DNA from 2 places in the Denitrificimonas halotolerans genome. Region 2 is predicted to be linked to the other one. Evidence: riboswitches for the same ligand, from Rfam matches in the RefSeq annotation. Region 2 holds a riboswitch; the other holds the start of a gene.
The links. Region 2 has a riboswitch for thiamine pyrophosphate ahead of TOI97_RS02240 (3-oxoacyl-ACP reductase). Riboswitches for the same ligand answer to the same signal wherever they lie in the genome.

Region 1 (15,960 bases), on a different contig from region 2:
GAAGCGGTGTATTAAACCCGCCGTTAGCAATGGTTTGATACATTCCCGTCACGGTGATAGGGCTTAAGCTACCCGCGCCTAACAACATAGATGGATAAGCAGGCCAATCATGCTCCGCACCCAATTTACGTACGGTTTGCAGAACTCGCGGCACTCCTAGCTCCATTCCAAGCTTCGCTGTCGACAAGTTATAAGACTGTGCTAAGCCTTGATACAAAAATACTGTGCCATGCTCTTTACGATCGTAGTTTTGCGGCCGCCAAACCTGACCGCTACGACTTTTCACCGCAAATGATGCATCTTGAATATAGTGGGTCAGCGAGTATTGCTGGGGTTGCTCTAACGCCGTTAAGTAAATTGCAGGCTTAATCAGCGAGCCTATGGGGCGTACTGCATCGAGCGCACGATTAAAGCCGGCATATCTCGGTGAGCGACTTCCCAATAAAGCCAATACCTCACCCGTCTCAGGGTTGCTCACTACCATTGCTGACTCGACTTCATTAATTCCTCGACGGCCTGCAAGCTCCTTATAGGTTTTAGTCTGCGCCGCCTCAGCTTTGCGCTGCAAAATCGGATCAAAACTGGTGAAAATACGCAACCCCTCTTCGGTCAAGTCTTCCTCACGATAATCCTCACGTAACTGGCGCTTAACCAAGTCAACAAAACCCGGGTAAGTCGTATTGGCTAACGTGCCTTGTTTAGTGATACCTAAAGAACGCTGTTTAGCCGTTTCTGCCTGCTCAGCATCAACCACACCTTGCTCTACAAGCAAATCAATCACCAAATTACGACGCTGCAGAGCCCGCTCTGGGTGGCGGCGCGGATTATAATAGGACGGCCCCTTAACCATTCCGACCAACAAAGCCACCTGATGCAATTGCAGTTCAGCCAATGGCTGACTAAAAAAGTACTGACTGGCCAAACCAAAACCATGAATTGCACGTTGGCCATCTTGACCTAAAAATACTTCATTTAAATAGGCTTCTAAAATTTCTTCCTTGCTGTAATGCAGCTCTACTAGAATCGCCATGAGTGCTTCTGTTGCTTTACGTGTCAGCGTACGCTCGTTCGTTAAAAAGAAATTCTTCACTAGCTGCTGAGTTAATGTACTTCCCCCTTGGCGTACAGAACCCGATGTAGTATTCACCCAAATCGCTCGTGCGATAGATTTAGGAGATACACCATGGTGCTTATAAAACTCGCGATCCTCAACGGCCAACAGAGTTTTCGGCAACAATTCCGGCACTTGATCTAGGCGAATTAAAATACGGTCTTCTTGATGAGCCGGATACAACCCCCCTACCAACAGAGGTTCAAGTCGTGCCACAGCTAAGGGTTGACCATTGGCATGAGCTAGACTAGCAATACTGTTACCTGAAAAACGGACCTGCATAGCTCGAGCGGGCTCCGGCCCTTCATAAAACTGGAAGCCACGAGTATGCAAAACAACCGTATTACCATTGACCGAAATACCTCCTGGTCGATTAGCTGCTCGTTCTGTACGATAACCTAAAGCGTTGAGCTCCACTAAAAAGTCATCTTTACTCAGTTTCTGGCCTGCAAACAGCTCCAATGGTCGTGCATAAACTTTAGCGGGAACTGTCCAACGCTTACCCGAAAACTTCTCTTGCACAATAGCATCAAGGTAAATAAGTACGCCGCCAAGCAGAACCAGCGCGATCATAAAAAGCTTAATAAATAAGCCCCACCAACGGCTAGAAGCTTTTGCATGATGCTGCTTTGCTGACTTTTTAGTTGGCTTAGCGTTTCGTTTCTTACTCATGCGACTCATTACACCTGTTTTATTTCAGTTAAAAATGCATGTTGATATAGTTTGCAGAGCGGCTAACAGTTGCCATAATGCAGCCACTATTTTATTACTCTCAAGGATTATCTGTGACTCAAGCCCTGATTGACGCCTTACAAAACCCTGCGATCTTTCCGCATCCTGTCGAAGAGTTCCAGGTTATCGAAACACATATCTCATGGGTTATCTTAACTGGCTCCTATGCCTACAAAATCAAAAAGTCCGTTAACTTTGGATTTTTAGATTTTACCGATGTTGAGGCCCGTAAACACTTTTGCAGCGAAGAGGTGCGCCTTAACAAGCGTTTAACAGACGGTTTATATCTCGAAGTCGTTGCTATTACTGGCTCCATTGATGCCCCTCAACTCAACGGTGACGGACCAGCGATCGAATACGCAGTAAAAATGCGCCAATTTCCACAAACCCAGCTTTTAGGCGATATGCAAAAACGTGGCGAGCTTTGTGAAACGCACATTGACGCACTAGCCAAACAAATCGCTCGTTTTCACGATGAGGCCCCACAAGTTCCAGCAGAACACCCTCTAGGTGATCCGCATGCAATTATGGCACCTATTCGTCAAAACTTTGAGCAAATCCGTCCACTTCTTAACGAGCCCGCAGACCTACAGCAGTTGGACGCGCTAGAAGCTTGGGCTGAAGACAGCTTTACTCGCTTACTTCCTTTATTAGAACAGCGTCGCCACAATGGTTCCATTCGTGAGTGTCATGGTGATATTCACCTAGGTAATGCAACCATGTTAGACGGCGAAGTTATGTTGTTTGACTGCATTGAGTTTAACGAACCTTTCCGTTTAATTGATGTGGCATCAGATGCTGCCTTCTTGGCTATGGACCTAGAAGACCGCGGTTTAAAACCTTTGTCTCGCCGCTTTGTCAGTACGTGGCTAGAGCTGACAGGGGACTACCAAGCTATGCCGCTGATCAATTTTTACAAAGCCTACCGTGCAATGGTTCGTGGCAAAGTTAACTTATTTCGTCTAGACCAAGAAGATGACCCTGTACAACGCGCTGTAATTGTTCGTCAATATCGTAGCTACGCCAACCTCGCGGAAAGCTACAGTGCCATTCCCTCACGACTACTCGCTATTACTCATGGCATTTCCGCCGTAGGCAAAAGCACCGTAGCAATGCGTTTAGTAGAAGCTTTAGGCGCTTTACGCTTTCGTTCTGATTTTGAGCGTAAGCGTTTATTTGGTGAGCAAGATGCCAGTGCTCAAAATATCTTAGGCGGAGGGATCTATAACCCAAATGCTAGTGCAGCAACCTATCAACGCCTTCATGATCTTGCCGAAACCGCACTTCTTGCAGGATTTCCAGTAGTAATTGATGCCACTTATCTGAAAGAAGAACAACGCCAAGATGCATGGAAAATTGCAGAGAAAACAGGTGCACCTTTCTTGATTCTTGATTGCCAAGCGCCAGATGAAGTGATTTCAATCTGGCTCAAGCAACGCCAAGCAGAAGGCCTAGACCCCTCAGATGCTACAGAGGAAGTCATTTTGGCACAGCGTCAACATTTAGAACCTCTCACTCCTACTGAAGTTACGCAAAGCTACAGAGTTGACACTCACGATGCGGCTACCTTAGATAATTTAATTAAACAAATCCGCAGCCGTTTACCTGGTCTCTAATCTAAACCCTTGGCTGCCTCTACTAGGATGCAGCCAAGCCCATATTAAAGTGCCAGCCAGTCTGCTCTAATCTGTTGCTTATTCAACGCTAACCACTGCAAGGCAATGATACTTGCGGCATTATCAATACGCCCATTTTGTACTGCAGCAAGTGCATCTTCTAACGGCCAGACGTGTACACGAATATCCTCCCCTTCCTCCGGCACACCAAACACTCCACCTACACCCTCAGTTGAGCAACGCCCCACATATAGATAGACACGCTCGTCTGATCCACCAGGTGATGGGTAATAACTCGTAACAGGAATCAACTCGTGCAGCTCTAAATTAGCTTCTTCAATGGCTTCTCGGCGTGCAACATCTTCCAGCATCTCATCGGTATCAATTAAACCAGCAACAATTTCTAACAACCAAGGCTCCGCGCTTTTATCTAGCGCACCGATACGAAACTGCTCAACAAGCACCACTGAGTCGGTCTGAGGGTCATATGGCAAAACACAAACTGCATCAGGTCGGACAAACAATTCACGGCAAATACGCGGCCCCATCTGCCCAGAAAATAAGCGATGTTTTAATTCCACACGATCCAACTGGTAAAATCCTTGAAAACAACGCTCTCGTCGTTCAATTTCAACATCATCAGCACCGTTCATTGCGCGCTTTAACATACATACCTCTCATAAAAAAGGTGGCCATTATGGCCACCTTAATAACCTTCTAAGTGTTTAAACCTGCTTATAAATAATAGACCCTTCTTCACGAAAACGTGAGGCCTGCTCTTTAAAGCCTGCTTCAATAGCCCGTTGCTCATCTGTTAAACCATTATCCTTCGCGTACTGACGTACCTCCTGGGTAATTTTCATAGAACAGAATTTCGGGCCACACATAGAGCAAAAATGCGCTACTTTAGCCGATTCTTTAGGCAAGGTTTCATCATGGAATGCACGCGCTGTATCGGGATCTAAACCTAAATTGAATTGATCCTCCCAACGAAATTCAAAACGCGCCTTGCTTAAAGCATCATCACGCAACTGAGCCCCTGGATGCCCCTTTGCTAAATCAGCAGCATGAGCAGCTATTTTATAAGTGATAATTCCTGTTTTCACGTCATCCTTATTCGGCAAACCTAAGTGCTCTTTAGGTGTGACATAGCACAACATCGCACAGCCATACCAAGCAATCATCGCCGCACCAATACCTGAAGTAATATGATCATAGCCTGGTGCAATATCAGTGGTTAGTGGTCCTAAAGTGTAAAAAGGGGCCTCATCACAACACTCCAGTTGCTTGTCCATATTTTCCTTAATTAAGTGCATAGGCACATGCCCTGGACCCTCAATAAAACACTGCACATCATGTTTCCAAGCAATTTTCGTCAACTCCCCCAATGTCTCCAACTCAGCAAATTGCGCTGCATCATTGGCATCAGCTACTGACCCTGGACGCAAACCATCACCTAAAGAAAAGCTCACATCATAAGCTTTCATGATCTCGCAGATCTCTTCAAAGTGCGTATAAAGAAAGTTCTCTTTATGATGCGCTAAACACCACTTGGCCATAATAGAACCACCTCGGGAGACAATTCCTGTAACACGTTTAGCGGTCAGTGGCACATAGCGCAACAATACTCCGGCATGAATCGTAAAATAATCCACACCCTGCTCTGCTTGCTCAATTAAGGTGTCTCGGAAAATTTCCCAGGTTAAATTTTCCGCAATCCCATCAACTTTTTCTAAGGCCTGATAAATTGGTACAGTGCCAACTGGAACCGGCGAGTTACGAATAATCCACTCACGAGTTTCATGTATGTTTTTACCTGTGGACAAATCCATGATGGTATCTGATCCCCATCGAATCCCCCAGGTGAGCTTGGCAACCTCTTCTTCAATGGACGATCCCAAAGCGCTATTGCCAATATTACCGTTGATTTTCACTAAAAAATTACGCCCAAGAATCATGGGTTCTAACTCAGGATGATTGATGTTGGCTGGAATAATGGCACGACCACGAGCAATTTCTGACCGAACAAACTCCGGCGTAATAACATTAGGAATACTCGCCCCAAAGCTTTGCCCAGGATGCTGATTATCAAGCAATCCCGCTTCACGTGCCTTTTCAAGCTTCATATTCTCTCGAATTGCTACAAACTCCATTTCCGGGGTAATGATGCCCTGACGCGCATAGTGCATTTGCGTAACATTTTTACCTGCTTTAGCACGTCGAGGATTCCGAATCTCAGCAAAACGCATTTTAGTTAATTCAGGATCATTTAAACGCTCTTGACCATACTCAGAACTGAGTCCAGACAGCAGCTCAGTGTCATTGCGCTCTTCAATCCATGCACTGCGTACTGCAGGCAAACCTTTACGTACATCAATACTAATACTGGGGTCGGTGTAAGGTCCTGAGGTGTCATACACTAATACTGGCGCATGCTGTTCAAGGCCCTCATCGGTATGGGTCGGAGTTAAGCTGATTTCACGCATCGGCACCCGAATATCAGGGCGTGACCCTTGCACATAAACTTTACGCGAATTGGGAAAAGGTTGGATCGACTGCTGATCTACTTGGGCTGTATTACTGAGGTACTCTGAAGCGGTGTGCGTCATGCGTTTGGTTCTCCAAAAAACACAATAAAAGCGTCGGGGGAACCAGCGGACATAGGCAGGCCTACCTTACGGCAAGCTTATCTTGTTTCCTACGCGAGTATTAACTCGATCAGGTTCAACGGGACCCGGATTAACCGATCTCAGCTCTCTGCAGAGCACCCCGACAAGAATCAATAGGCAGTCTACTCAGCACTTCATCTAAACTGCAAGTAAACTAAAGTCAGTGTTACTCTATAAGCATATATTATTTTCTTTCATAACGACCTGCTTGACCCGCTCAATAACTGGCCGTAGCCTTAAAATTATTTATATTTATGCAATCTAGGATATTAACGATGCGTCTTCTGTCGCTTACTTTTGTTATAGCTACAGTTTTGGGTTCAACCTCTGCCTATGCAGCAGCAAATACTCAAAACAAAGTGAACCTGCTTGAAGTCTATCAACTGGCTGTTGAAAACAATGCAGACTTGGCGGCAGCACGCGCCGACTACTTAGCGCAAAGCGAACGTGTACCACAGGCGCGTGCTGGCTTACTACCACAATTAGGTGCAGGTGCTAGCAACACCAACAGCCGAAGCAAAGTTGACACATCTATGGGCTCCACGGCCGCTTCACGCAGCGGCCTAGTTTATCAAGCAACTCTCAGCCAACCCTTATTTCGACTAGAGCGCTGGTACCAACTCCAAGCAGCTCAGTCAAGCAACAAACAGTCTGCTCTTGAATTGTCTGCTATTGAACAGCATTTAATTCTGCAAAGTTCAGAAGTGTATTTCTCTGTGCTGCGCGCTCAAGACAACTTAGCCGCAAGTCGCGCGGAAGAGAAAGCTTTTAAACGTCAATATGATTTAGCCAGCGAGCGCTTCGATGTTGGTTTATCTGACAAAACTGATGTACTACAAGCCCAAGCGGCATATGATGCTGCGCGCGCCAACCGCATGGTCGCTGAACGCATGGTCAGTGATGCTTTTCAAGCAGTAAACACCCTGACCAATATGGACTTCGCCGCGCTAGAAGGTGTGAAGCACAGCTTACCTGTACTCCCCCCACAACCTAACGATGCCACGGCTTGGGTTAATACAGCTACCGAGCAGAATCTGCAACTGCAAGCCATTAACTACGCAGTACAAGCAGCACAAGATAGCGTCAAACAACGTAAGTCGGGCCATGCCCCAACGGTTGATGCAATTGCTCAATATAAAAAAGGGGACAATGATCCTCTAGGATTCGTCAACAGCCCAAATGCTAGACTCTATAATGGCAAAGCAGAACAAAGCAGTATTGGCATTCAACTCAACATTCCATTGTACACGGGGGGGATGACTAGCTCCCAAGTGCGTGAAGGCGTTTACCGCTTAGATCAAACTGAGCAAATGCGTGAAAGCTTACGCCGCCAAACAGTACAAAATGCACGTAATTTTCATCGCGCGGTGAATACCGATGTAGAGCAGGTACAAGCACTCAAACAAGCAATTATTTCTAGCCAAAGCGCAGTAGAAGCCACACAAATTGGTTATGAAGTGGGCACACGCAATATTGTTGATGTGTTAGACGCACAACGCTATCTATATGCAGCAGTACGTAATTACAACAATGCGCGCTATGACTACATCTTAAATAATCTTCGTTTACAGCAAACCGCAGGCATTCTCAGCCCTGACAACTTGCAAGCCTTATCTACTTACTTAAATCCTGATTACAATCCAGATACAGATTTCTTGCCGCCTGACTTAGATCAAGCTATTGAAGCGAATTTACGGCGCCGCTAAAGATCAAACTGCCCTGCAGAGAACAGGGCAGCCTTTTAAACCTATAATACTTAAAGACTTAAACGCATCGAAAGATCGATGGCTTTAATATCTTTAGTCAAAGTACCCAACGAAATATAGTCCACACCCGTTTCAGCAATCGCACGGATACTTTGCTCATTGACTCCGCCTGAAGCTTCCAACTTTACCTTGGACGCTGCAAGCTTTACTGCAGTGCGCATATCCTCCAAACTCAGCTCATCTAGCATGATAATATCTGCGCCAGCAGCCAGCGCTTCACGCAACTCGTCAAGATTCTCCACTTCCACCTCAACCGGTTTACCAGGTGCAATACGGTGCGCAGCCTTCACTGTTGCTGCAACACCACCACAGGCAGCAATGTGATTTTCTTTGATTAAAAATGCATCATACAAACCTATACGGTGGTTATGGCAACCACCGCACGTCACCGCGTATTTTTGTGCTAAGCGCAAACCTGGCAAAGTTTTACGGGTGTCTAACAATTTCACCCCAGTCCCTTCGACCATGTCGGCAAAGTACTGGCTACGCGTAGCTACAGCCGATAAGCTCTGTAAAAAGTTTAACGCTGCTCGCTCGCCACTTAATAAGGAGCGCGCTTTCCCTTCGAGCTCAAACAACACATCATTAGCCTCAACACGCTGGCCATCAGACACCAACCAGTTGACCTTAACCTTATTATCTACTTGACGAAACACTTCATTGACCCAAGCGACTCCACTGATCACTGCCGGCTCACGAGTAATCACTCGGGCACTGGCCTGCTGATCAGCAGGAATCAGCTGCGCAGTAATATCACCAGAGCCTATATCTTCTGCCAATGCAATACGCACATTAGCTTTAATCTCTTCAGTCAACTGCTCAAGTAAAAGGTTCGCCATGTTCTACTCCTCGATAAATTACAATGATTATAAAGCCTTAACCTCGTATTCATAGTAAGCCTGTAGGCAATAGCACAACTTGCCCAAATGTTTTTACACAACCACATAGATAAGCTTAGTCACCAACCCTTAGTATGCAGCCTTAGCATACCGCCACCACCGACTGGTGTGCTTCATGAATACCCTAACGATAGGTATGCTCAGTGTCTCTTAAACAACAATTCCAATGTAGAATTGTTGTTTATTTTCTTATCAGGATTCAGCATGCTTCACGTCATCCTCTTTGAACCAGAAATCCCACCCAATACCGGCAATATTATCCGTCTTTGCGCTAATGTCGGTTGCAATCTACATTTAATTGAACCTTTAGGCTTTGTCTTTGATGATAAACGACTACGCCGTGCGGGGATGGACTACCAAGAGTTTGCCAATGTACAACGCTACGCGAACTTGCAAGCGTGCTTAGATGCCCTTAATCAACCGCGCTTATTTGCTTTCACCACAAAAGGCTCACGTAATTATGCAGAAGTTACATACCAAGATGGTGATGCTTTTATTTTCGGCCCAGAAACTCGCGGACTGCCAGATGATGTGCGCAACAGCATAGCACCAGAACAACGATTACGTTTGCCTATGCGTGAAGGCTCACGCAGTCTGAACCTATCTAATACTGTGGCTATTGCTGTCTACGAAGCTTGGCGTCAATTAAACTTCACTCAACAATAAAAAACACCCCGCCAAGCAATATGCCTGAGCGGGGTGTTAATTGGGATAATCGGTTTTACAGAAGTAAACCGCGTATTTCTGCTAGCAATTCACTAAGTCGTCGCGTGAACTGTGCTGCAGCTGCACCATTAATCGCACGGTGATCGTAAGATAAGGACAACGGCAACATTAAGCGTGGATCAAAGCTTTCACCATTCCAAACCGGCTGCATGGTAGCGCGGGATACACCTAAAATAGCCACCTCAGGTGTATTCACAATCGGCGTAAAGCCAGTACCACCAATATGCCCCAAACTAGAAATAGTAAAACAAGCACCTTGCATATCTTCAGCACGTAATTTTTTATTACGCGCCTTGTCAGCCAGTTCCGCAGCTTCTCCGGCCAATTGCAATAGGCTCTTCTGATCAACATCTCGAATTACAGGAACAAGCAAACCGTCGGGTGTATCAACAGCAAAACCTAGATGCACATACTTCTTGCGAATCAATGCTTTGCCACTAGGTGCTAACGAGCTATTAAAGTCTGGCATTTCCTGCAACAGATGTGCACAGGCCTTTAATAAAAATGGCAAAATCGTCAGTTTAACACCGGCCTTTTCAGCAACCCCTTTTTGCCCGACACGGAACGCCTCCAGCTCAGTAATATCTGCCGACTCAAACTGGGTCACATGTGGCACGTTGAGCCAACTACGATGCAAGTTCATAGCACCTACTTGCTGTAAACGCGTCATAGGTACTTCTTCAATTTCACCAAAGCGTGAGAAGTCCACTTCTGGCACAGCCGGAATACCGCTGCCCTGCTCAAGCGTACCGTTGGCTTGCTTATTCAATACTGCTTGGACATAAGCGTGAAGATCTTCTTTCATCACGCGCTTATGCGGCCCAGTACCTGTCACCAAGCCTAAGTCCACTCCGAACTCACGCGCTAATTTACGTACGGCTGGGCCCGCATGGGCAGTGCTGGTTTTTTTACGCTTCTTACCCACTGGCGCTGACTCAGGCGCAACAGATACTGCTGGACTTGGTTTTGCCGGTGCCGGCTCAGGTTTTGTGGACTCTTGTTCTGCAACAACAGAGGCCGCAACAGGCGCGTTTTGTGCAACTTTAACTTTAAAAATTAAGTCTCCAGTGCCCACTTCAGCATCCAAACGCACCAGAACCTCTACCACTTCACCGTTAACTGGCGAAGGAATTTCCATACTGGCTTTGTCTGACTCTAAAGTGATCAATGATTGGTCTTCGCTAATCTCATCACCAACAGCGACCAACACTTCAATAACACGTGCTTTACCTGCTGAGCCAATATCTGGCACATGTATCTCTTCAATCACATTTTCTGCAGCCACTTCAGCCACGCTTGGCAACGGTGCTGCTGGGGCTGCTGTTTTCTGCTCTGCGGGCTCAGGTTCAGCTGGAGTTTCAATGGCTGGCTCAGCATCCTCCACTTCCAACTCAAGCAGGTCATCCCCTTCTTTCAGCCGGTCACCCAACTTAACCGCCAAGCTTTTAATCACTCCTGCTTTAGGCGCAGGAATTTCCATACTGGCTTTGTCTGATTCTAATGTCAGTAGGCTTTGCTCCGCTTCAATGCGGTCGCCTACTTTGACAAAGATTTCAATGACTTCACCTTCACCTGTACCGATGTCGGGTACGCGAATTAATTCACTCATCGTCGCTCTCCTCAGCAGTCCAGTGGATTAGGCTTATTTGCATCAATACCAAATTTTTCCATGGCATCAATCATCACTTGTGCATCCAGCTGCCCTTGGGCAACCAGTCCTTCTAGTGCTGCTAAGACAACCCAGTAACGATCCACTTCAAAGAAGTGACGTAACTTCTTACGTGAATCACTGCGACCAAAACCATCTGTACCCAATACTTTATACTGCTCTTGCGGCACCCACTGACGTACTTGATCTGCATAGAGTTTCATATAGTCAGTTGAAGCAACTACTGGACCACGTCGGTCTTGTAAGCATGTTTCAATGTGTGACAAACGCATCTCTTCACGCGGATGTAAGCGATTCCAGCGCTCTACGTCTAAGCAGTCACGACGTAATTCGTTAAAGCTCGTGACACTCCAAATATCCGCGCCAATACCAAACTCATCACGAAGAATTTTAGCTGCTTCACGTACTTCCAACAAAATCGTACCGCTACCTAACAACTGGACATGCAAATCACTGCTGCGTTTGTCCTCTTCGAGCAGGTACATACCGCGAATAATATCCTCTTCGATACCTTCACGATCAGGCATCGCAGGCTGCTGATACGCTTCATTCATCATAGTGATGTAGTAGTAGCGATCCTGCTGTAACTCCAGCATTTGACGTACACCCTCACGGATAATCACCGCCATTTCATAACCATAGGCAGGATCATAAGAGTGGCAGTTAGGAATAGTGCCAGCCAAAATATGACTGTGACCATCTTGGTGCTGCAGACCTTCACCGTTCAAAGTTGTACGGCCTGCAGTTCCACCCATTAAGAAACCTCTAGCACGAATATCACCGGCAGCCCAAGCTAAGTCACCAATGCGCTGGAAACCAAACATGGAGTAGAACGCGTAGAAGGGTAACATTGGTTGGTTGTGGTTACTGTAAGCCGTAGCAGCCGCAACCCAAGCTGACATCGCACCAGCCTCAGTAATGCCCTCCTCTAGAATCTGACCTTTTTTCTCTTCTTTGTAGTACATCACCTGGCCATGGTCGACCGGCTGATAAAGCTGCCCTACCGCAGAGTAAATACCAAGTTGGCGGAACATACCTTCCATCCCAAAAGTACGCGCCTCATCAGGTACGATTGGAACGATACGACTACCTAGATCTTTGTCTTTGAGTAATTGTGCAAGAATTCTGACAAACACCATGGTGGTGGACACTTCACGCTCACCACTGCCATCTAAAATGGTTTTTAAAGTCTCCAAGGGCGGTGTTGGAATACTCATGCTCTTAGTTCGGCGCTGCGGTACAAAACCACCCAATGCCTCACGACGCTCTTTAAGATAACGAATCTCTGGGCTGTTTTCTGCCGGACGGTAAAGCGGTAGACTTTCAATGTTCTCGTCAGATACAGGAATATCAAAGCGATCACGGAAACCTTTTAAGCTTTCCAAATCAACTTTTTTAATATTGTGAGCGATGTTTTGCGCTTCTCCAGTACCAGTACCATAGCCTTTAATCGTTTTAGCTAAGATTACCGACGGCTGCCCCTTATGATTTACCGCTGCATGGTAAGCTGCATACACCTTGAATGGATCATGGCCACCTCGATTCAGTTTCCAAATCTCATCATCGGTTAAGTCTTCAACGAGTGCTTCTAAACGTGGATCAGTGCCGAAGAAGTCTTTACGTACGAAAGCACCATCATTAGCTTTGTAGTTCTGATAGTCACCATCTAAAGCCTCGTCCATACGGCGCTGCATTACACCATCAGTGTCTTTTGCAAATAATGGATCCCAATGGCGACCCCAAAGCACTTTGATGACATTCCAGTCAGCGCCACGGAAGTTACCCTCAAGTTCCTGAATGATTTTACCGTTACCACGTACAGGTCCATCAAGCCGCTGCAGGTTACAGTTAATCACAAAGATTAAGTTGTCCAGTTTTTCACGACCCGCAAGGGAGATCGCACCTAAGGATTCCGGCTCATCTGTCTCACCATCACCTAAGAAACACCAAACTTTTTGCTTACCTGGCTGAATAAACCCGCGGTGCTCAAGGTACTTCATAAAGCGCGCTTGATAAATAGCCTGAATTGGACCTAAGCCCATAGATACCGTAGGAAACTGCCAATAATCAGGCATCAACCATGGGTGCGGATAAGATGACAAACCCTGACCATCGGTTTCACGACGGAAACTATCAAGCTGCTCTTCGGTTAAACGCCCTTCTAAAAATGAGCGCGCATAAATACCTGGTGACGCATGCCCCTGATAATAAATTAAGTCACCGCCGTGCTCCTCGGTCGGTGCCTTAAAGAAATAGTTAAAACCAATGTCATATAAAGTCGCGCTGGAAGCAAAGGTTGCAATATGACCACCTAAATCTGGATCAGACTGGTTAGCGCGCATAACCATTGCTAAAGCATTCCACCGCACTAGCGAACGGATGCGGCGTTCCATAAACAAATCACCCGGCATACGTGCTTCGTGAGTCACAGGGATTGTATTACGGTAAGGCGTTGTAATGGCATGTGGTAGACGTACGCCATCTCGACTGGCTAACTCACCCAATCGTGATAAAAGATAATGAACGCGTTCTTCACCTTCATGCGCTTGGACAGATTCCAAAGCATCCAGCCATTCTTGTGTTTCCACCGGATCTAAATCGTGCATGTTTCGCTCCCAAACTGAGGGTCTATTTGATGATGGACCTATATGTGCTTCATGTCTTGTGAACAGTCAGCCCATGGCACAGCAAAGTCATCTTAATGTTATTTTTTCTTCTTCCTGTAGTTTTACTACATAATAGCGTGCGAGTCAGCAACTATCTTATAGTCCTTTAGGCGAAGTCATATGAGAACACTCTATTTTATGAAATTTCAGGTATCTTTGTAGACACCCTTGGTACGACTACGTTCAGGATTGCGCATGACCCCTTTGTTACTCGAATCTCTTCCTTCCAGCCTATTGCTATTACAACAAAAGGCGCAACGTGCATGGGCTCAAGCCCTGCAAGAACAACAAATTACCAACCCTGCGTGGTCAGAAAACCGATACCAAGAATTTATTCGTGTATGCACACTGAGTGACTTTGTTCTTAATCAGGCTGTACGTGATCCACAAATGCTGATCGACCTAGTCGCTTCTGGGCAGCTTGATCGATCTTTGGTGCCAGGCGAAATACGTTATCAATTGAGTGAGCATCTCCTTGACTGCCCAGACGAAGCAAGCCTGCACTTACATTTACGCAAATACCGCAACAGGCAACAAGTGCGTATCATTTGGCGTGACCTCATGCGTCAATCTGAACTGGGTGAAACCTGCCGTGACTTATCTGCCATGGCCGATGCGTGTACTGATTTAGCCTATCAATGGCTGTACTCGCAACACTGCCAGCAGTTTGGCACACCCATTGGTCGCTACAGCAAACAACCTCAACACTTGGTTGTTCTTGGCATGGGTAAGCTCGGTGCCTATGAACTCAACCTGTCCTCCGATGTAGATTTAATTTTTTCTTATCCAGAAGGTGGAGAAACAGAAGGTGCAAAACGCAGCCTCGATAACCAAGAGTTTTTTACCCGCCTAGGTCAAAAACTGATTAAAGCATTGGACACCATCACTGTGGATGGTTTTGCTTTTCGCGTTGATATGCGTTTACGCCCGTATGGATCCAGTGGCCCACTCGTGTTCAGTTTCATTGCCATAGAGCAGTACTACCAGAATCAAGGTCGTGACTGGGAGCGCTATGCCATGATCAAAGCTCGAGTAGTTGCCGGTGACCAAAACGCCGGCGCTAGCTTACTGCGTATCTTGCGCCCTTTTGTATATCGTCGTTATCTAGACTTCTCAGCTATTGAAGCCTTACGTTCGATGAAGCAGTTGATCCAACAAGAAGTGCGACGCAAAGATATGGAAGACAATATCAAGTTGGGGTCTGGCGGTATCCGTGAAGTTGAATTTATTGCTCAAGCATTCCAATTGATTCATGGCGGCCGCGATCTCAGCCTACAGCAACGCCCACTCCTGAACATCCTCGATACATTAGCTGCCCAAGGTTATATGCCATCGTCCGATGTCACCGAACTCAAAGACGCCTACCGCTTCTTGCGTTACACCGAGCACGCTCTACAGGCTATCGCTGACATGCAAACCCAAAGTTTACCGGACACCCCACAAGAGCAAATCCGCCTAGCTTGTATCATGGGCTTTGATGACTGGACAACTTTTTTAGGACAACTGATGTATTGGCGTAAACGCATTGAGCATCATTTCCGCGGTGTGATTGCAGACCCCGACGAGGACGAAGATGACTGCATTATTGGTGGCGAATGGCTCCCCGTCTGGGAAGATACCATTGCCATTGATAGCATCTACCGCCAACTGGAAGACGCAGGCTATGCTGACAGTAAGCTCGCTTGGCAACGCATTGTTCAGCTACGTGAAGGTAGTCAAGTACGAGCCATGCAACGCTTAGGCAGGGAGCGCTTGGATGCTTTTATGCCGCGTTTTTTATCACAAGCAGTTGAGCACGATAATCCAGATTTAGTACTAGAGCGTGTGCTGCCTCTCATTGAAGCAGTCGCTCGCCGTTCTGCTTATTTAGTCTTGCTAACGGAAAACCCTGGAGTCTTGCTACGTGTCATCAGTTTATGCGCTGCCAGCCCGTGGATTGCAGAGCAACTAACCCGCTTCCCCGCCCTACTCGATGAATTACTCAACGAAGGACGCTTATACAGCCCACCTCAAGCCCCAGAGCTCACAGCAGAACTGCGTGAGCATTTGCTGCGCATCCCTGAAGAAGATGTTGAACAACAAATGAACGCTTTGCGCCACTTTAAG
Region 2 (15,960 bases):
ACTGCAAAAGCCATTGCAAAGAAAGTTAATGTGCCTTTGCCGGTTGATGTGGTTGTGGCTAAAGCTTTTGCTGCTGATGCGCAAGCAACGGTTAAGGCGGTCGCCGATGTGGCCGAAGACGATATGATTTTGGATATCGGTCCAGAAACAGCTCAGCAGTTTGCTGAACTGTTGAAGAACTCACAAACTATCCTGTGGAATGGTCCAGTGGGTGTGTTTGAGTTTGATCAGTTTGCTAATGGTACAAAAGTGTTGGCGCAAGCGATTGCTGCTAGTAACGCATTCTCAATTGCAGGTGGTGGTGATACGCTGGCGGCAATTGATAAGTACAATGTCGCTGACAAGATTTCGTATATTTCCACCGGTGGTGGCGCCTTCCTTGAGTTTGTTGAGGGCAAAGTTTTGCCAGCGGTAGCTGTCTTAGAAGAGCGTGCTAAAGGTTAAACCTATTTTATTAGTACACTGACTGACACTAATCGGCTTACATAGGGTGAGCCGGATCGAATTTAATGACCTTGCGGGGAAACAATATGGCTCTAATTAGTATGCGTCAAATGCTTGATCACGCCGCCGAGTTTGGCTATGGCGTACCAGCATTTAACGTGAACAACCTAGAACAAATGCGTGCAATTATGGAAGCGGCGGATAAAACAGATTCGCCAGTGATTGTTCAGGCGTCAGCAGGTGCGCGTAAATATGCTGGAGCTCCTTTCTTGCGCCATCTGATCTTAGCGGCAATTGAAGAGTTTCCTCATATCCCAGTGTGTATGCACCAAGACCACGGTACTAGTCCTGATGTTTGCCAGCGTTCTATCCAGTTGGGTTTCTCATCCGTAATGATGGATGGTTCATTGGGTGAAGACGGCAAAACACCTATGGATTATGAGTACAACGTAGATGTGACGCGTCGTACCGTTGAAATGGCGCACGCGTGCGGTGTATCTGTCGAAGGCGAGTTAGGCTGTTTAGGTAGCCTAGAAACAGGTATGGCCGGCGAAGAAGATGGGATTGGTGCAGAAGGCGTGTTGGATATGGCGCAAATGCTGACAGATCCTGAAGAAGCTGCAGACTTTGTTAAGCAAACTAAAGTGGATGCTTTAGCTATTGCGATCGGTACCAGTCACGGTGCTTACAAGTTCACTAAACCACCTACAGGCGACACCTTAGCTATTGAACGCATCAAGGAAATTCATAAGCGTATTCCGAACACGCATTTAGTAATGCATGGTTCTAGCTCTGTACCACAAGAGTGGTTACAGGTTATCAATCAGTATGGTGGTGATATTAAAGAAACCTACGGCGTGCCTGTAGAAGAAATTGTTGAAGGTATTAAGCACGGCGTGCGTAAGGTCAATATTGATACAGACCTACGTCTAGCTTCAACTGGTGCAATGCGTCGTCATATGGCGTTACATCCAAGTGAATTTGATCCACGTAAGTTCTTTGCTGAAACCGTTACGGCGATGCGTGATATCTGTATTGCTCGCTATGAAGCTTTCGGTACAGCGGGTAACGCGTCAAAAATCAAGCCAGTTTCTTTAGAAAAAATGTATCAGCGCTACGCTAGTGGTGAGTTGTACCAAAACATCAAATAAAACGCATTCTGCTTGCAGAAACCCGCTGCAATAAAGTACTTCGTTTAGAAGCTTTATTAAGGCGGGTTTTTTATTGCTTAAGGGCATGGTGCTTACACAATCATGGATTGCAGCATTAGGCTGAGGATTGGGGAGTAGGGTGAATCAGCATGACTTCCCTTTTATATATCTAAAAATTCGATATTTATAAGCTATAATTAGAACTTTTTATTAATATTTAACTGGCTACAATAGAAAAGATTAAAAATCTGGAGAGTTGATATGCGGTTGCGAAATTCATCAGATCGGTACGGTTTAGTCAGTATGGCTATGCACTGGTCGGTAGCACTAGCAGTGTTTGCGCTGTTTGCACTGGGGTTGTGGATGACCGGTTTAAGTTATTACAGCGAATGGTACCGTACGGCTCCCGCATTACATAAAAGCGTTGGAGTTGTGTTGTTTGCTGTGATGGTGTTTCGAATACTGTGGCGCTTAGTGACGCCGCAACCAGCAGCATTAAGCACTCATTCTCCGGCAGTACAATTACTCAGTCGTTTAGGTCATGCGTTACTGTACTTGGGATTGTTTGTGGTGATGATTTCAGGTTATTTGATTTCTACAGCTGATGGGCGCGGTATCAGTGTCTTTGATCTATTTGAGATTCCTGCGTTGATCACGGGTTTACCCAATCAGGCTGATTTAGCTGGTGCAGTGCATTGGTATGCGGCTTGGGTACTAGTGATTTTGGCGGGATTGCATGCTTTAGCTGCTCTAAAACACCACTTGATTGATCGCGATACCACGCTTATGCGTATGCTAGGTTGTGGCGTTAAATAATTAATATACAACGTCGACTCACAAGATAGAGGTAATAAGATGTTTAAGAAAACTTTTGCAGCATTGCTCCTTGGTTCAGTATTGACCAGTGGTGCCGTTTCAGCAGCAGATTATGTGATTGATCAGGAAGGTCAGCATGCCTTTGTCAACTTTAAAATCAGTCATTTAGGTTTTAGCTGGTTATACGGCACTTTTAAAGATTTTGATGGCACATTTAGTTATGACGCAGAGCAGCCTGAAGCGAGTAAGGTGAATGTGACCTTGCGTACAGCGAGTTTGGACAGTAACCATGCTGAGCGTGATAAGCATTTGCGCAGTGCTGATTTTTTAAATACAAGTAAGCACCCAAAGGCAACCTTTGCCTCGACTCAGGTTGTGAGTACAGGAGAAGGTACCGCTGATGTGATTGGTGATCTAACGCTCAATGGTGTAACCAAAGAGATCGTGATTGATGCGCAATTTATTGGTGAGGGTGATGATCCATGGGGTGGTTATCGTGCCGGCTTTGAAGGCACGACAACGCTTAAACTGGCTGACTTTGGTATTACTACTGATCTAGGACCAGCTTCAGAAAGTGTAGAGCTGACTTTGGCTGTTGAAGGAATTCGTCAGTGATATAACAGCAAGGCCAAGGCATTATTGCGGCACAAATATTCTCGCGCTCGGGCATGCCAGCCTAGCAGTCGGAATCCCCGTCCTTTAGGACGGGGAGCATGCCAAACGAGGTAGTGCATTGGCTTGGATACAGTCCATTAGTGTTTTGGCCGCTTTTCCAAGCGGCCTATCTTTTTGGCTGTATAAGTAAAAAGGTTGATGACGAATACTACCGGTTTGTAACGGCAGTTTCTTCAGTAAACCAATGGCTAAGTCATCAGCCACTACATGTTCAGGCAGCCAAGCAAAACCTAAGCCTGCGCGAATAAACTCAGCTGATGTAGCAAGACTTGCAACCGTCCAACGTTGTTCCGCGCCTAACCAACCGATATCACGCGGCTGACGTTCTCCTGAATCACGTATCACTACTTGCATATATGCCGATAAATCATTGGCGCTCAATTGATGTTCCAATTGATGCAGCGGGTGCTGGTGGTGAGCGACAGCAATGAAGGTAATTGAACCCAGTTCAATGGGAAGGTACCCTGTAATGTTGAGCGCACTTATAGCAATATCGGCAGCGTTATCTTGCAGTAACTCTTCTGTGCCGGAAAGTACTTCTTCCCGTAATAGTACCCTGCAGCCTTGACTTAAGGGTTTGAAGGCTTGCAGTGCTTGGACGATATTTTGACTGGGATATGCAACATCGACCACTAAACGTACTTCAGCTTCCCAACCTTCTTGCATTTGTTGAGCTAAGACCTCGAGTTGGCTTGCATCGGCGGTGAGTTGTCGTGAGCGGCGTAAGAGTACTTCCCCTATTGGAGTGAGTACCGCTTTACGGCCTTCGATACGCAATAGTGGCACGGCTAGCTGTTCTTGTAGGCGAGCAATGTTATAGCTGATGGATGATTGTGAGCAATGTAATGCCTGTGCTGCTTGTGCATAGCCGCCATGATCAATCACAGCTTGTAATATTTTCCATTGGTCTAAGGTGATGCGTGGTGCTTTCATCGGCAGGCTATCGTCAGTGATACTTAAGCTTAGGGTGTATGAATTGGTGTAGTAACACAGTTTGGGCTTGGTAGTTAAGTCGATTTATACCGTATTGCGATCCTTTAGAATGTTTGCGTTTAGAAAAATTACCGTAAACCCTCGCATAAAATCGGGGAACAGGGCAAGCATGTTGTCACACTAGATCAGCAGAAAGCATAACTAATTTATATCTTTACAGATCGACGACGAGCGTGTTCTGAGTGGCATTTAGATTATGACTGTGCGTGACAGGATCTGGTTCAGCTTATGCTGTGGGCTGTTGCTGACATCCGTTTAAAAAAACATCCACCACAAGGTCAACCCATTGTTGACGAGCAGTTTGATCAAATGAACGCAGGCCTAGACTTACTAAGCGTAGTGGTTCTAATACAACAGAAGCGATAAACAATTGAGAGAGTGGAGCAAGTGCATGACTGGTAAGATTTCCCTTAGCCTGTTCTTCTGCGAGTAGGGTTTCCAGGAGTTGTTGGCCTGCAAAAGCAGATTTTTCATCACTGAGGCGGGCCAGTTCTGGGAAACGCTCCGACTCAGCCACGATGATGTTATACATCCGTAAAGTTTTGGGATCAAGCAGTGCATCAAGCATGTGTAAGGCCAAGTCTTTTAGGCGCTCTTGCAAACTTCCTGAGTCGAGCACTATGGGCGCAAAATGTGTGCTCAACACTCGATTACTGACTGCAATAAATAAAGCTTCTTTATTGTTAAAGCGCGCGTACACCGTTGCTTTAGAGGTGCTTGCTTGTTTAGCGATGGCTTCGATGCTTGTGGCGCTAAATCCATCTTGTAAAAAATGTTCTTCAGCTGCGTCTAAAATGCGTACTTGAATATCTGCTGCTTGTTTAAGCGAAGGCCGTCCGCCTCGGCGAGTTGGCGCTTTTTTAGTTTTGTTCATTGTCGATGCTTGCTTGTCCATTGTGTTGTGTTCCAAAGTTTTATTTGAATAAACTAAACGTTGCGTTTAGTTTAAATCAAGTGGAATATTATGTTTGTGCTGTGACTTGCTCAATTGATTTAAAAATAGTGGTTGCCGTCAATGCAAGATAACAATAAAAACTTTGGAGGAGCTTCTGTGATGAATAAATTTGACCCTGATTCAGATGTATGGTTTTCATCAGTGCAGAGGCCTGAAATTATTGCTCAGGCTGACAGTATAGTGTGGGATGATGGTGCTGATTTTGTTGTAGTAGGGTATGGCGGCGCTGGAATGGCTGCAGCCTTGGAGGCGGTAGAAGGTGGCTTAGAAGTTTTAGCATTAGATCTTTTTGATGGTGGTGGCTCTACAGCTATGAATGGAGGGGTTGTGTATGCTGGCGGTGGTACCAGTGTGCAGCAAGAAGCGGGGGTCGTTGATGATGCAGAAGAAATGTATAAATATTTGCAGCTTGAAACCCAAGGAGTGATCAAAGATTCTACTTTGCGTCGGTTTTGTGAGCAAAGCCCCGCAATGATTGATTGGCTAGTGGATCATGGAGTGCGTTTTGACAGCACACTGTTTCGGGCTAAAACGTCTTATCCACCGCAAGGTTATTATCTTTATCATGCAGATAGTTCGTTAGCGCCTGCTTATGCTGCGGTTGCGAAACCAGCAGCGCGTGGCCATAAGGCTTGGTGTCCACCAACGAATGCAGCCATTGGCTTTGGTAAACACTTGACTGATCCGCTGCGTAAAAGTGCTTCTCGTAAAGGCGTTCGTTTTATGGCGCAAACTGAAGTACGGCGGCTCATTTTGGATGATAAGGGGACTGTACTCGGTGTTAGTGTGGTACAGCTACCGCCTGGCCCTGAAGCTGAGCGGTGCCGTAGGTTGATGGCGTTGGCGACCAAGTGGCAAATGATGCTGCCGAGCAGTTTTCCAGGTTTTAATATTACGAATGGTATTGCTGAACGTTATTGGAAGCGGGCTGATGAAATAAAGTCTGCACATAGCATTGTTCGTCGTATTCGTGCCCGTCATGGAGTGTGTCTGAGTACCGGTGGTTTTATTCAGAACCGTCCTATGGTGCAGCATTATGCGCCTGGCTATAGTGCTAGTATGGCGATGGGGGCTCCGGGCGATAACGGTAGTGGGATTCGCTTAGGTCAGAGTGTCGGTGGAGCTGTGGATCGCTTACAGCGCATCAGCAGTTGGCGCTTTTTGAATCCGCCACAAGCATTTTCTGCGGGAATGTTGGTGAATGCTCAGGGGGAGCGTTATGTTAACGAGGCGTTGTATGGTGCTGCTGTAGGGCAGGTACTCGGTGAAGAGCAGCAAGGTGTGGGGTGGTTGATTTTAGATAAAAACCTGTACCGTAAAGCTCAACAACAATTACGTAAAGATGACATGTTGCCGTTTCAACGGCAGCCGGGGAAATTGGCTTTACTCTTTGCTAAGAAAGCGCGGACTTTGGATCAGTTAGCCGCAAAGTGCGGCTTTGATCCACATACTTTACGTGAGACAGTAAAGCGTTATAACCACACTGCGGCGGGTTGGCAGGATGACCCTTTTGGTAAAGATCAAAGTGACATGCATAGCATTGTGGATGGGCCGTTTTATGCCATTGATGTTGGGGCGAAAAGCAAACTTTTACCGCTATCGACGATGACTGTGGGAGGCTTGATAGTGGATGAAGATACAGGGGAAGTCCTGCGAGAAGATGGCAGTCCTATACAGGGTTTATATGCTGCTGGTCGCGCAGCTTTGGGTTTACCATCGCATTTGTATATCAGTGGTTTGTCTGCTGCAGATTGTTTCTTCTCTGGGCGTCGAGCCGGTGCGCATGTGGTGGCACAAGCAACAACAGATGCCCCTACAGCTGATCCAAAAGTGTGAATCAGTGTTTAATATGCACTGCAATCTAAGCACCGACATATGTTAGCGTTTAGATTGCAGTGGACTTTTAGCCTTGTAAGTGTCGTACTCGCTTAGCCAATGCAGAGAAGTCAAAGCGACTACTGCTTGGCAATAGCAGCAAAATCAGCGAAATAATGACGGGCACCAAGGAGGCTAAAAGGAAAGATTCCAATAAGTAGGTGGTTGGTTCCCCTGGCGCTGGGAACACCAACAGGCCTGCGATTAATCCAGCTAAAGTGCTCAGCACAGCGTTATAGCTTTGGTAGCGCTCGCTATAGAAACCAAAGAACACAGGGAAAGCTGCAGCACAGCAGAGTAAGTCTGCTAATAAAAATAAGTACAGAATGCTATAACCCTGCGCAGCGACGAGTAAGACAGGTACAGACAATAAAATAATCAGCCAGCGTGAAATTAAGAGCAGTTTTTGTCCACTGAGTTGCGGTAATAAACGGTGCATATCCACTACGAAAATACTGGAAAGACCACTAATAGTAGAGTCGGCACTGCTCATGATTAAGGCCAAGCCAAAGGGTAACAGGCCAATAGCAAACCAAGTTGGAGCATCTGCTAATAGGACACTAAATAACGCGACTGAGCCGTCTCCAGGTAAGCCTAAACCGACAAAGGCTAAGCCAAATAAGCCCATAATAAAAATAATGGGGAAACTGAGTGCACCACTAAGAATAAAGCCGTTACGAATGACTTTATTATTGCGTGCGGCGAAAACACGTTGCCAAGTGCCTTGGTAAAAGAGCCCAGTGAGAACCACGGCGATAAAGAATGTAAGGCCAGATTTTAGGCCGTTGAGGTCCCAAGGATTTAAGAGCTGTGGGGCTTTATCTTGTAGACCTTGTAGCGCAGGAGCGATCCCCCCAGTGGCGTGCCAGCCAAAAGAAACGAGTACAATTAAAAATGGAATGATAACTAGCATCTGTAAGCGGTCGGTAAAAATAGTGACACGCAAACCACCGTAGAGGGTATAGAGCAGAGTTGCTGCCATAACAATGCTAGCGGTCAGCCACAAAGGCACTGGGGCCAGTAATGACACCATTTTAGCAATCGCGGTGAGCCCAGCAGTGAGGCTGATAAACATATAGAACATCATAATGATCAGTACGAAAGCATACATGACACGTCCGTATCGGCCTAGGACAAACTCAGTCAAGGCATGACCTTCAGGCATCAAGGTGCGAATGCGATTGCCTAGAGGAATCATGATTAAGCGGGGTACCAAAGCTCCTAGTGCATAACCAGTCACAGCGCCAATCCCACCCCACGTTGCGGCTTGCGCTGGACCAAATAAAATCCAAGTGCCCAAGGTGGTAGCTAATAAGGTGAGCAGTGTTGCGGTGCTGTTTTGGCTGTTACGGGCAACTAGAAAGTCATCCAGCTTATCTTGCGCTTGGCGTGCGTAGAGCAAGCCCGGAACAGCAAAAAGTATGGCGAATGCAGTGAGCCACACTACAGCAGTTGAAGTACTTAACATGGGTGGTTTCCTTGCCATTCGGCATTCGTATATACGCCTCTGTGGCGTAGAACAGGTACGACAGCAAAGAAATGAAAGGTGCGCAAAGGCAAGGCTATGATTAGCATTCTCCATCCCTTCGCTGGCATTACCCAGATCAGGTTCAAAGGGTTACTGCGCAGTTGCAGAGTCTCAGCCGTGATGTGGCGCCCCTTGGATGGCATACAGACTAAAAAGCTTGTGGGTGATTGTCAATTTTATCTGTTACTCCCTGTGCTGCTCGGTGTCGCTGTCTATAGTTTCATAGGGGATGTGTGCTATGGTTTTCGCTCGGCACGGGGTGTCCTTCTTTTGGGGCTGAGAGTATACCCGTTGAACCTGATCCAGTTCATACTGGCGAAGGGATGTCTGTCGCAGGTTAAGTTCCAGTCTGTCTATACATACCTTCGCCTCTTTTTTGAGGTGTCTAATGCAAAATTTTACCCGTCTTGATCAACAGCTGGTGCTGATTACTGGTGCAGCACGTGGTTTAGGGGCGCATTTGGTGCGTGCCTTTTTGCGTGAAGGTGCACGAGTAGTGATCAATTATTGCAACAGTGCTGAGGCAGCACAAAAATTGGCCAACGAAGCGCCAGATCAGCTGTTAGCGATTCAAGCGGATGTCACCGACAAAGAAGCGGTACAAGCGATGTTTATGCGGGCACGTGAGCATTTTGGTATGCCAGTCACCACCGTGATCAACAATGCTTTACCCAGTTTTTCTTTTAATGGTGACGCACGGCCAAGTGTTGAAGCTTTAACTCTTGCACATTTAAATCAGCAGTTTGAGGGTGTGGTTGGTGGTGCGCTCAATACAACGCAAGCTGCCTTGGCGGGTATGCGCGAAGCTGGTTTTGGTCGTATTGTGAATATCGGCACTAATTTATTTCAAAACCCTGTGGTGCCTTATCATGATTACACCGCAGGTAAGGCTGCCTTGTTGTCATTGACTCGTACTTTATCTCAAGATCTGGGTCCCGATAATGTAACGGTGAATATGGTATCTGGTGGTTTATTGCGTACCACAGATGCTTCTGCTGCAACTCCTGAGGCTGTATTTGAATACATTGCACAGAATACACCGCTGCGTCGTGTTACTACTCCAGCAGAGTTTGCCGATGCTATTTTATTTTTTGCTTCGCCTTGGGCGCGTGCGGTTACAGGGCAGAACCTCATTGTTGATGGTGGCTTGGTGAAAAACTGATGAGTACTGAACAAAAACAGCAACGCATGATGCATATTAATTTGTTTATTATGGGTTGTGGTCATCATAAAGCGGCTTGGCGCCATCCTGACTCTATGGTTGAGCAATTGGGTGATATCGCTTACTACGAGCGTTTAGCGCAAATTGCTGAGCGTGGCAAGCTAGATGCGGTATTTTTTGCAGATGGTGCTTCGGTGGGGAATGTTTCTGATGGGAGTCCTTGGTTTTTAGAACCGCTGACTGCTGTAGCTGCAATGAGTCGTGCTACAGAAAAAATCGGGTTTATCAGTACGGTCTCCAGTACTTTTTACACGCCATTTCATGCGGCGCGTTTGGTTGCATCGTTAGACCATATCAGTAAAGGCCGGATTGGTTGGAATGTGGTTACTTCGATGTTTGATGTGGAAGCGCGTAACCATGGCTATCAAACGATGCCACCTCATGCTGAGCGTTATCGTCGTGCAGAAGAATTTGTCAAAACAGTGTTAGGGTTGTGGGATTCTTGGCAAGATGATGCTGTAGAGTTTGATCGCCAGGGACATTATGCTAACCCAGATAAAGTACAGCCGATTAACCATGAGGGAGAGTTCTTTTTAGTGGATGGGCCATTGAATATCCCGCGCCCAGTGCAAGGACATCCAGTACTTTTTCAAGCAGGTGCTTCGGAACAAGGCCGTACTTTGGCGGCGCAATGTGCCGAAGCGATTTATGCGGTAGCTTACGATTTACCTGCTGCTCAAAGTTATTATCGAGACATTAAGCAGCGGGTGAAAGCTTCTGGACGTAACGCTGAGGTGCCGATTATGCCTGGTTTAGTGACCTATGTAGCTGCAACAGAGGAAGAGGCGCGGGCGAAACAACGTGAGTTGGATGAGTTGTTGCCAGTGGACGCTTCTTTACGTCAGTTGAGTGTGTTTACGGAGCAGGACTGTATGACTTGGGAGTTGGATGCGCCTGTTCCTCAATTGCCTCCATTATCTGAGTTTAAAGGTCCACAAGGACGTTACAGCACTATTTTGCGCATTATTGAGACAGAAAGCCCCACAGTACGTCAGTTACTAGGCCGTTTAGCAGCAGGTGGCGGTCATTGCACCATGGTAGGTACTCCTGAACACATTGCTGATAAGATGGAAAAATGGTTTCGCAATGAGGGAGCCGATGGCTTTAATTTAATGCCACCATCGTTACCTGAAGGCATTGAGGATTTTGTTGAGCAAGTGATTCCCGAGCTGCAACGTCGTGGTTTATTTCGTACTGAGTATGAAGGCAGTACTTTGCGCGAACATTTAGGCTTGGCCCGTCCTAATCATTATTAATCATTAATTGTGCGGTATTGTTCTGCAGAAAAGAGATGTCATGTGATGCAAAGACTTATACAGAGAATGATCAGTGGTGCTTTATTGAGCAGTGTGTCGTTAGGAGTGCTGGCGGCAGTAGATGTTGAACAGAAGGTGCCATTGATTGCACCTAAGATTGTGGAGGTTTCAGAGTTACATCAATGTTTTGATGAATCAGAAAATTCCTCTTGTGCAGAAATCAAACTTCAGGCAGAAATCACTGGCCTTGCTTGGTTGGATCAACAGTTGTTGGCAAAGCTGCATTTGACTGAAGTAAGCGATGTGATGGAATTGGATGCGCACATAAAATTGTTACAGCAGCAAAGTACAGACTGGCTGAAATCTAGTATTGATGATATTGCAGAGGTGCGTGGAGAGGATGCTTCGGCTTTTATTGCCTATGAGCATTCTGACAGCTTAAGGTTTATTGCTCAGCGGTACCATTTAGCCAGTTTTAAGCAGTTCTCTTATATGTACAGTGGCGGAGCTCATGGTATGCATGGGACGCGGTATTTTTTATATGACTTAAAAGATAAGAAGCAATTGCTATTAGCGGATATTTTGGAAGACAGTGTGCATTACACCTTGGTAGGTATGCTGCGAGAGGTCTATCGATATGAATATCCTGATTATGCGCAAAGTTGGATTGGGAATAGTGTAGAGGAACAAGCTGAAGTACTGTTGACTGATAACTTTTTTTTCCATGAACACGGTATCACCTTTAGTTACCCACCCTATGTCTTAGGGCCGTATGCGGAAGGTGAAATACAACTTGCTTTAGATTTTGGTCAATTAAATGGTGTTTTAAAATCAGAATACTTGTTTGGCTTTTAAGCAAACTAGACTCAACCAATATTTGGGTCTAGCTTGCTTCAGTTGGACCTTATTAGTGCGTTGAAGGTAAGTCACTGACAAGATCATTCAAGTCCATGGATGGAGTAAATTCTGCACAATCTTTCTCTGGTCCTTGGCTATCGGGCTGCAATACTGCACGTAAATAACCAATGCCATAGCGCTGAGCACTTCGCAGCACAGGAAGGCTGTCATCAATAAATAAACTGCGTTCAGGCTGGAAGTCCACTGCTTGGCTTAAACACTCCCAAAAACGTTGGTCTTCTTTTGGGTAGCCGTAGTCGTGCGAGCTAATGATGACGTCTAGGAATGGCTCTAAATGAACTTTTTTAAGTTTGATGTCTAAAGAGGCGCGATGGGCATTGGTGATTAAAATACAGCGTTTACCGGCTTTTTGCAGTGCCTGTAAAAACTGATCAGAATTTGCGCGTAAGTTGATTAAATGCGCAGTATTTTGTTTCATTTGACGAATAGGTAACTCGAGTTTTTCAGTCCAAAAATCGACACAGTACCATTGAATCTGGCCAGTATAAGAAGCCAGTAGTGGTCTGATATAGGCATCAGCAGCTGCGCGCGAGATACCGTTTTTATCTGCATAATATTGCGGCATATAATCGAGCCAAAAGACATTGTCGAAGTGTAAGTCCAGTAAAGTACCGTCCATATCTAATAAAACGGTATCAATTTTGTCCCACGGTAGCTGCGGCATCGCTCATTCTCTCTAAAACTGTGTGTTCAAGCGCGCTATGATACCCGTATAAGTATTTGGAGTTTTGTTATGCGAGATAAGCCAGTCATTTTGTCCACTGAAGAAGTGGCGCGTAGTCGTATTTTTCGTGTTGAGCAATTACAACTGCGTTTTAGCAATGGTGTAGAGCGCACTTACGAGCGTTTGCGTGGTAAGGCCGGTGGTTTAGGTGCAGTCATGATTGTCGCAATGCACGATGAAGAACATGTCGTATTAGTTGAAGAGTACTGCGCAGGGACTGAGTCTTATGAGTTATCACTGCCGAAAGGTTTAATTGATCCTGGCGAGGATGCTCTGCAAGCAGCCAATCGAGAGTTACAAGAGGAAGCAGGCCTTGCTGCGCGCTCATTGGAACTGATTACCGAATTAAGTCTATCACCAGGGTATATGAGCCAACGTATTCATGTGGTGTTGGCACGTGACTTATATCCATCACGTTTAGAAGGGGATGAGCCTGAGCCTATGCGGGTTGAAACAACGAGCATACGGAACTTGTTAGGACTATTAGAACATCCACAGTTTTCTGAAGGCCGTGCATTAGCTGCTATGTATGTCGTACGTGATTTACTCTTGCAGCGTGGAGAATTAAAAGCATGATGCACCCTTTAGTTGAGCCTGTCTTGGCGTTAGTGGACGCAGCTGGACAAGCTACTTTGGCTTATTGGCAAGCAGATGTTGCAGTGGATATTAAAGAGGATGACTCCCCAGTAACTGCAGCCGATATGGCTGCGCATCGAGTGTTGGCGGCGGGCTTGTCTGAGTTGGATGCGAATATTTTTGTTTTGTCAGAGGAGGATTGTGAGATCCCATTGGCAGAGCGTCAGCAGTGGCAGCGTTGGTGGCTAGTGGATCCACTAGACGGCACCAAAGAATTTATCAGTGGTACCGCTGAATATACTGTTAATGTGGCGTTGATCGAGCAAGGAAATGTGGTTTTTGGTGTGGTGGGAGTGCCTGTTACTGGTGAGATTTATTATGGGGGTGCTGCCTTTGGTGCATATTGCCGTGATAAAGATGGTAATACACGTCATCTACATATGCGTAGGGCGTCATACGATGAATTAGTGGTGGTGGCCAGTCGCCGTCATACGAGTCCAGCGCAGGAAGCTCTACTCGATCACTTGGCGCATAATGTACCAGCGCTGCAGCTTGTTAATGTCGGAAGTTCACTCAAATTTTGCCAGATGGCCGAAGGTGCTGCAGATTTTTATCCGCGTTTGGCTCCAACCTCTCAATGGGATACTGCTGCCGCACAAGCTGTATTAGAGGGCGCTGGCGGCGAGGTTTTAAACTTACAAGGTCAAGTGTTGACCTATGCTGCACAAGTCGGTTACTTAAACCCGTTTTTTGTTGCGCTGCCAAAGCAAGCACCTTGGCGTGAGCCGTTTTTAGAGTATCTTGCGCAGACACAGAGTTGAATAGATTTAGCGCAGTTAGCGTAATTCTCGCTGGTAAGACGGGGATATTAGTTGGAGTAAAATAGCATTACCTAAATGTTATGAAACATAGCTAATGTACGGGATGGTTTTCAGCATAAAGATACTTTAACTCTGATTTACAGGCCGACTAACGTCTTAAAGCGGAGCGAATCAAAGCACTGCAAACTAAGATTTTTAAAATAAGAATAAGGCTTATGACTCAGAAAACTCCAGAACTATTGCGGGTGATTATTGCCGGTGCTTTAGTGCTACTGGTCGTACATACTTTAGGGCGCTTTATTTATACCCCGTTATTGCCTTGGTTGGTGAAAGACGGGGTTTTGAGCTTAAAGCAGGGCGCTGATATTGCCAGTTGGAACTACTTAGGTTATTTGATTGGCGCATTATTAGCGATGCGTTGGCATCGCGTTGCGCAGATTCGTAAAATATTACCTTGGGCTTTAGCCATTAATGTTTTGAGTACCTTATTGCAAACTCAAGCAGAAACAGTGGAGGCGCTGTCTGTTTTACGTTTGATTAATGGCATTACTAATGGATTGGTTTTTGTTCAAGCACCTTCATTTATTTTGGAATGGTTGGCACGTCACGGTCGTGCGACAGCCAGTGGTTTAGTTTATTTAGGTGTGGGTTTTGGCTTAGTGGTATCTAGTGCGCTAGTGGCGATTCCGGCACAGTGGCTAGACGGCCCTGAGCGCTGGTGGCCCGCATTTGTCCTCAGCGTACCTTTAGCCTGGTGGGGGTGGTGTCAGCTTAGGGGCTTAGATATACCTGAGCCACTTGAAAAAGCTCTGTCCACTGATATTACTGCACCATCCATGCGCTTATTTGATCGAGCAAGTACGCCTTTATTTCTGTCATATGCGGGAGCGGGTTTAGGCTATATCTTACCCATGACTTTCTTGCCGATGTTGGCCAGTATTGAGCTAGCACCTGATAGTTTTTTGGTGAATGGAAGTTGGTTGTTAGTTGCTTTAGCAACTCTACCAGCACCATGGATATGGAATAAGTTGGGGGCATTGCTTGGTGACGCATTAGCGTTAAGATTCAATTATATTTTACAGTTGCTCAGTGTTTTGGCGGTATTGCTATTGCCGAGTGCGTGGGGAGTTGTGATTTGCGCACTTTTAATTGGTGGTACTTTTTTAGGTGCCGTGTTGCTAACGCAGCGTTTAGCTCGAACTTTGCATCCTCATCAAGGGCCACGTTTGTCGGCTGCATTGGTTGCTTTATATGGTTTTACCCAGTTGGCTGGGCCTTGGCTTACAGCGCAATGGTTAGCTGCTAATGGAAGCTTACAAGGAGCTTTTTGGTTGGGTGCCGGTGCTTTATTTTGGGGGTTGACTTGGGCTCTTCTTGTACCAGAAAAGAGCAAATAAAAAAATTGATCTATATCAAGTAGGCTTCAAATATCTGTATGGCAAAATATTTAATTCCTTTAAGTATTGTTGCTATGAGCTGTTGGGAGTCTGAGTATTCAGAATTCCTTACTTCTTATATTGTCAATTAATATTAACGGTTAATAAGCAGTGCAGTGGTTGCACCTTGTTGATATAAATTTATATCAGTGAAACGCTGGCTGCTCTAATTTTGCTTAGGGTATGGTCTATGAATAATTCAGCTGTTGTGATCGATGTTGAACAACTGCGTCGTAATGCAGGTGCCGCAGGGCAGCTATTAAAAGCTCTAGGCAATCCCGATCGACTGTTATTGCTATGTCAGTTGGTACAAGGGGAAATGAACGTTGGTGAGCTGGAAGAGTGTCTGCAAATTGTGCAGCCAACTTTGTCACAGCAATTGGGCGTTTTACGTCGCGAAGGTTTAGTCGATACACGTCGTGATGGTCGACAAATTTATTACAGCATTAGCAGTTCACATGCTTTAGCTGTGATTGAAACGCTACATGTACTTTACTGTGAGACTGATCAGTAAGTTGCATGCACTGCGCAAGAGCGTTATATTATTAATAATTTATCATTTTGTATGCT

Region 1: another riboswitch for thiamine pyrophosphate. It lies ahead of thiC (phosphomethylpyrimidine synthase ThiC); the one in region 2 lies ahead of TOI97_RS02240 (3-oxoacyl-ACP reductase).

Annotation. Positions count from the first base shown of each region.
Region 1 is NZ_JAXIVU010000026.1:6,584-22,543, forward strand. Features, by position in the region: gene mrcB (penicillin-binding protein 1B) at 1-1,783, opposite strand, end outside; gene TOI97_RS12330 (bifunctional aminoglycoside phosphotransferase/ATP-binding protein) at 1,897-3,459, shown strand; gene TOI97_RS12335 (NUDIX domain-containing protein) at 3,504-4,127, opposite strand; gene thiC (phosphomethylpyrimidine synthase ThiC) at 4,185-6,068, opposite strand; TPP riboswitch at 6,138-6,241, opposite strand; gene TOI97_RS12345 (TolC family outer membrane protein) at 6,404-7,834, shown strand; gene nadC (carboxylating nicotinate-nucleotide diphosphorylase) at 7,885-8,733, opposite strand; gene trmL (tRNA (uridine(34)/cytosine(34)/5-carboxymethylaminomethyluridine(34)-2'-O)-methyltransferase TrmL) at 8,998-9,459, shown strand; gene aceF (dihydrolipoyllysine-residue acetyltransferase) at 9,515-11,128, opposite strand; gene aceE (pyruvate dehydrogenase (acetyl-transferring), homodimeric type) at 11,140-13,794, opposite strand; gene glnE (bifunctional [glutamate--ammonia ligase]-adenylyl-L-tyrosine phosphorylase/[glutamate--ammonia-ligase] adenylyltransferase) at 14,050-15,960, shown strand, end outside.
Region 2 is NZ_JAXIVU010000002.1:74,096-90,055, forward strand. Features, by position in the region: gene TOI97_RS02200 (phosphoglycerate kinase) at 1-444, shown strand, start outside; gene fba (class II fructose-bisphosphate aldolase) at 531-1,595, shown strand; gene TOI97_RS02210 (cytochrome b) at 1,857-2,411, shown strand; gene TOI97_RS02215 (YceI family protein) at 2,451-3,026, shown strand; gene TOI97_RS02220 (LysR family transcriptional regulator) at 3,111-4,019, opposite strand; gene TOI97_RS02225 (TetR/AcrR family transcriptional regulator) at 4,306-4,974, opposite strand; gene TOI97_RS02230 (FAD-binding protein) at 5,134-6,870, shown strand; gene TOI97_RS02235 (sodium:solute symporter family transporter) at 6,938-8,377, opposite strand; TPP riboswitch at 8,474-8,580, opposite strand; TPP riboswitch at 8,683-8,778, shown strand; gene TOI97_RS02240 (3-oxoacyl-ACP reductase) at 8,826-9,599, shown strand; gene TOI97_RS02245 (LLM class flavin-dependent oxidoreductase) at 9,599-10,915, shown strand; gene TOI97_RS02250 (DUF3298 and DUF4163 domain-containing protein) at 10,961-11,770, shown strand; gene yrfG (GMP/IMP nucleotidase) at 11,823-12,497, opposite strand; gene nudE (ADP compounds hydrolase NudE) at 12,567-13,133, shown strand; gene cysQ (3'(2'),5'-bisphosphate nucleotidase CysQ) at 13,130-13,954, shown strand; gene TOI97_RS02270 (YbfB/YjiJ family MFS transporter) at 14,170-15,351, shown strand; gene TOI97_RS02275 (ArsR/SmtB family transcription factor) at 15,581-15,904, shown strand.